Regions from separate parts of the Stappia indica genome, predicted to be linked through region 2. Evidence: riboswitches for the same ligand, from Rfam matches in the RefSeq annotation. Region 2 holds a riboswitch; the other holds the start of a gene.
The links. Region 2 has a riboswitch for S-adenosylmethionine ahead of GH266_RS21720 (hypothetical protein). Riboswitches for the same ligand answer to the same signal wherever they lie in the genome.

Region 1: it holds a riboswitch for S-adenosylmethionine, as region 2 does, so the genes downstream of both, GH266_RS19100 (O-succinylhomoserine sulfhydrylase) here and GH266_RS21720 (hypothetical protein) in region 2, are expected to answer to the same signal.

The regions. Positions count from the first base shown of each region.
Region 1 is NZ_CP046908.1:4,100,818-4,103,203, forward strand. It holds gene GH266_RS19095 (efflux RND transporter permease subunit) at 1-1,040, shown strand, start outside; SAM riboswitch at 1,181-1,260, shown strand; gene GH266_RS19100 (O-succinylhomoserine sulfhydrylase) at 1,303-2,386, shown strand, end outside.
Region 2 is NZ_CP046908.1:4,732,090-4,734,475, forward strand. It holds gene GH266_RS21715 (MFS transporter) at 1-778, shown strand, start outside; SAM-I-IV-variant riboswitch at 840-978, shown strand; gene GH266_RS21720 (hypothetical protein) at 1,022-1,402, shown strand; gene GH266_RS21725 (acyl-CoA thioesterase) at 1,360-1,710, opposite strand; gene GH266_RS21730 (methyl-accepting chemotaxis protein) at 1,928-2,386, opposite strand, start outside.

The DNA.
Region 1 (2,386 bases), 630 kb from region 2:
AGGCCTTCGCCTCGGTTCCCTTCATCGTCGATGTCGACGACAGCTATGGCGTGCCGGCGCCGCGCAAGCGGGTGACCGTCTCAACCGACGAGCTCGACTTCTTCCGCGTGCAGGAAAGCGACGTCTTCGACACGCTGGGCATTCTCGGCGGCGGGCGCACGCTCGGCTATTCGCACCGGGGCGAGGGGCGGGCGCCGATCCCGATCCGGCTGGAGCGGGCGCGCGGCGACAAGGTGCTGGACGAGCGGTTCCTGGCGACCCCGATCCCGGCCGACGTGCTGCCCGGCAGCACCAGCGTCGTGGAACTGGGCGACGTGGTGAAGGTGCGCGAGGAGGTCTCCTCGCATCTCATCTTCCGCCACAACGGCCGCTTTGCCGACATGGTGACGGCGGAGCTTGCCGGCGACTTCGAGGCCCCGCTCTACGGCATGCTGGCGGTGCGCGACGCGCTCGACGCGATGGACTGGGGCGACCTGCCAAAGCCCGTCATCCGCCTCAACGGCCAGCCGGAGGACGAGAGCGCGGTGACGCTGCTGTGGGACGGCGAATGGGAGGTGACCTGGGTGACCTTCCGCGACATGGGCGCGGCCTTCATCGTCGCGCTGCTCGGCATCTACATCCTGGTGGTGGCGCAGTTCGGCTCGTTCCGCGTGCCGCTGGTGATCCTGACCCCGGTGCCGCTGACCTTCATCGGCATCATCGGCGGCCACTGGCTGTTCGGCGCGCCGTTCTCGGCGACCTCGATGATCGGCTTCATCGCGCTTGCCGGCATCATCGTGCGCAACTCGATCCTCTTGGTCGACTTCATCCGCCATGCGCACAGGCCCGACCAGCCCTTGATCGAGGTGCTGCTGGAGGCCGGGGCGATCCGCTTCAAGCCGATCTTGCTCACCGCGCTGGCGGCGATGATCGGCGCGGCGGTGATCCTGACCGATCCGATCTTCCAGGGCCTGGCGATCTCGCTGCTGTTCGGCCTCGCCTCCTCGACGCTGCTCACCGTGCTGGTGATCCCGGCGATCTACCGGGTGCTGCGCACGTAAAGCGGGGCGGGGAGAGGGCGGCGCGGTAGCGGCAACCGGCGCTCGGGTTCCTGCAAGGTTTCGCAAGATGTCGAGAACAATGAAACAAGATCCTTGCGCAAGGAACGTTGACGCGGCTTGCACCGTGGACTATCAGGATCGTCAGATTCCGTGGTGATTTGAGCCGGCCGGCTTGCAGCCACGTTAAACAAGTCGCTAAACAGGCCGGGTTGCAAAGACCCCGGCCCATTTACGGCCGGGGTTTTTGCATTTGGAGAACGGCATGACGACGAACAGGCAAGGCTGGCACCCCGAGACGACCCTGGTGCATAGCGGAACGACACGCTCCCCCTATGGCGAGACGTCCGAGGCGATGTACCTGACCCAGGGCTTCGTCTACGCAACGGCCGAGGCGGCCGAGGCGCGGTTCAACGGCGACGATCCCGGCTTCGTCTATTCGCGCTATGCCAACCCGACCGTCGCGATGTTCGAGAACCGCATCGCCGCCCTGGAAGGGGCGGAGGCCGCCCGCGCCACGGCGAGCGGCATGGCCGCCGTCAACCTGGCGCTGATGGCCTGCTGCAAGGCGGGCGACCACGTGGTCGCGGCCAAGGCGCTGTTCGGCTCGTGCCGCTACATCGTCGAGACCCTGCTGCCGCGCTTCGGCGTGTCCTCGACGCTGGTCGACGGCACCGACCTCGACGCCTGGCGCGCCGCCATCCGCCCGGAGACGGTCGCCTGCTTCCTGGAAAGCCCGACCAACCCGACGCTGGAGGTGATCGACATCGCCGCCGTCGCCGAGATGGCCCATGCGGTCGGGGCGAAGCTGATCGTCGACAACGTCTTCGCCACGCCGATCTGGCAGTCGCCGCTGGCGCTGGGCGCCGACATCGTCGTCTATTCCGCCACCAAGCATATCGACGGCCAGGGCCGGTGCCTGGGCGGCGTGGTGCTGGGCACCGAGGAGTGGATCGCCGATGAGGTGATGCCCTTCATGAAGCATACCGGCCCGTCGATGAGCCCGTTCAACGCCTGGGTGATGCTGAAGGGGCTGGAGACGCTGGCCCTGCGCGTGGAGCGCCAGACCCGCACCGCCTCGCGGCTGGCCGACGTGCTGGCCGAGCATCCGGCGGTGGCGCGGCTGATCTATCCCGGCCGGGCCGACCATCCGCAGGCCGAGGTGGTGCGCCGCCAGATGAAGGCCGGCTCGACCATGCTGGCGCTGGAGCTGAAAGGCGGCAAGGTTGCCGCCTTCCGCGCCTCCAACGCGCTCAAGATCGTCAAGATGTCCAACAATCTCGGCGATGCCAGGAGCCTCATCACCCATCCGGCGACGACGACGCACCAGTCGGTCGCCGAAGAGGCGA
Region 2 (2,386 bases):
CGGCGCAATGGTCTATTCCTGCGCTCTGCTTCCCACCGCCCTGTCGACCGCCGCTGCCCCCCAGCCGCTGTCCCAGGTGCGTCTGGACATTCGCTCTCTGTGGCGAAATTCGCCGGTTGCCGTGATCGGCGTCTTCCTCGTGGGCATTTCCAACAGCGCCTTCGGCACGCTCGGCGCCGTCTATGGCCGCCAGGTCGGGCTGTCCGTCTCGTCCATCGCCACCATGATGTCGGTGGCGCTGCTCGCCGGTGCCCTGATCCAGATCCCCATCGGCGTCCTGTCCGACCGCATCGACCGACGCATGGTCCTGATCGGCATCGCCGTGGTCGGCTGCCTGCTCGGGGCCGCCCTCACGTTCGGCGGGACTCTCTCGCCGCTGGCGATCATCGCGCTGGTCGGGGCCTTCGGCGGCATGATCTATTCGATGTATCCGGTCATCGTCGCTCATGCGAACGACCACTCGCCGCCGGGCGAATTCCTCAAGACCAGCGGCGGCCTGCTTCTGCTGTTCGGCGTCGGCTCCGTGGTCGGTCCGCTGCTTGCAGCCGTGATGATGACGATGACGCGCCCGCAAGGGCTCTTCGCCGTCACCTCGGCTGCACATGCGCTGATCATCGGCTTTTCCATCTGGCGCATGACCCAGCGCGCACCGGTCGCGCAAGGGGAGAAGGAGGACTTCGTCGCCATGGCGTCGGGCGTCCGCTTCTCCACGCCGGAAACGCTCGCGCTCGACCCGCGCGCCGAGGACGAGGAAGAGACGTCGCGCGACGCCGCCTGACCTTGGCGAAGAGGCGGGCAGCGTTGCCGCTTGCATGCGCGCGCGCCGCATGGCATAGAACCCGGGTCATCAAGAGAAGGGCTGGCGCCCTCGCCAACCTGCCCGACCGGGCAAGGTGGTCTCCCTGACACAGGAACCGGGACAACCGGTTTGCGTTTTGGGGATGTGGCCGCAGATCAGCGGCAACGAAACGGTCATTCGATCCGCGCCAGTCCTCCTCGGGAAACCGATGGAGGATTTTTCATGTCTACAGCCGCTTTCGCTGCGCAGACGAGCCTTGATCCCGCCGCCGCGGACCGTAAAGCGCCCTGTGCTTTGGCTGCCCAGGCACCGCTGCGTCTTTCCGAAATTCGCGTTCTGGCCGCGGGACTGAGGATGCGCGCGACCTGCATCGGCCTCGGCCGGGCAGGGCGGCCGGGACAGGCCCTTCTTGACGATGCCGAACGTGCGCAGCGTCTTGCAGATCTTGAGCGCCTGTGGACCGGCGGGTGCCGCAGGGCGGTCGACGAAGTGCTGTTTCGCGACATCGCCGCCCGCCATCCGCAGCTCGCCGTGGCGCTGCGTGCCCGCCTGCGACGGCGTCAGTCCTCGTCTTCTGCCGGGACCGGGATCGGCCGCCCCTGATCGTCGACCGCGACGAAGGTGAAGGTCGCGTCCGTCACCTTTTCGCGCTGGCCGTGCCGATGGCGCAGGGCCCAGGCCTCGATGCCGATCTTCATCGAGGTGCGGCCGACGCCTGTCACCCGGCAATAGACGCAAAGCACGTCGCCTACATGCACCGGGCGGATGAAGGTCATCCGCTCGACGGAGATCGTCACGACGCGCCGGCGCGCCCGCTGCCCGGCCGCGATGCCCCCGGCAAGGTCCATCTGCGACAGCACCCAGCCGCCGAAGATGTCTCCGGCCGCGTTGGTGTCGGCGGGCATGGCCATCGTCCGCAGCGTCAGTTCGCCGTTCGGGGTTTCGATGGTCTCCTGGTCGCTCACGGGCGATGTCTCCTGTCTCTTTGCGGAATCGCGGGATATCCCGTGCAAGCCTAGCCTCGCTTTGCCGCAACGCGAAAGAAAAAGCCCCCGGTTCGTGGCGCGAACCGGGGGCAATTGTTTGCGCAAGGGAGCAGCTCCCTGCCGTGGGCGGGGCGCTGCGATGTCAGGCCGCCGCGACGTCCTTCAGGAACCTGTCGATCTCGCCGCGCAGGGCGTCGGTGTTGCGGGCCATGGCGCCGGAGGCGTCGAGGACGTTGTCGGCGGCAGCCGATGTGCTGTCGACGGTATGGGCGAGCATCTCCATGTTGCGTGTGACGGCGCCGGTGCCTTCTGCCGCCTGCTGCACCGAGCGCGAGATGTCGCTGGTGGCGGCCCCCTGCTGCTCGACGGCCGAGGCGATGGAGGCGGTGTAGCCGTTCACTTCCTGCATGATCTGGGCGATCTCGCCGATGGCGGCTACCGCCTCGCCGGTCGAGCCCTGGATCGCGGCGATCTGGGCGCCGATTTCCTCGGTAGCCTTGGAGGTCTGGGTGGCCAGCTCCTTGACCTCGGCGGCAACGACGGCAAAGCCCTTGCCGGCCTCGCCGGCGCGTGCCGCCTCGATGGTGGCGTTCAGCGCCAG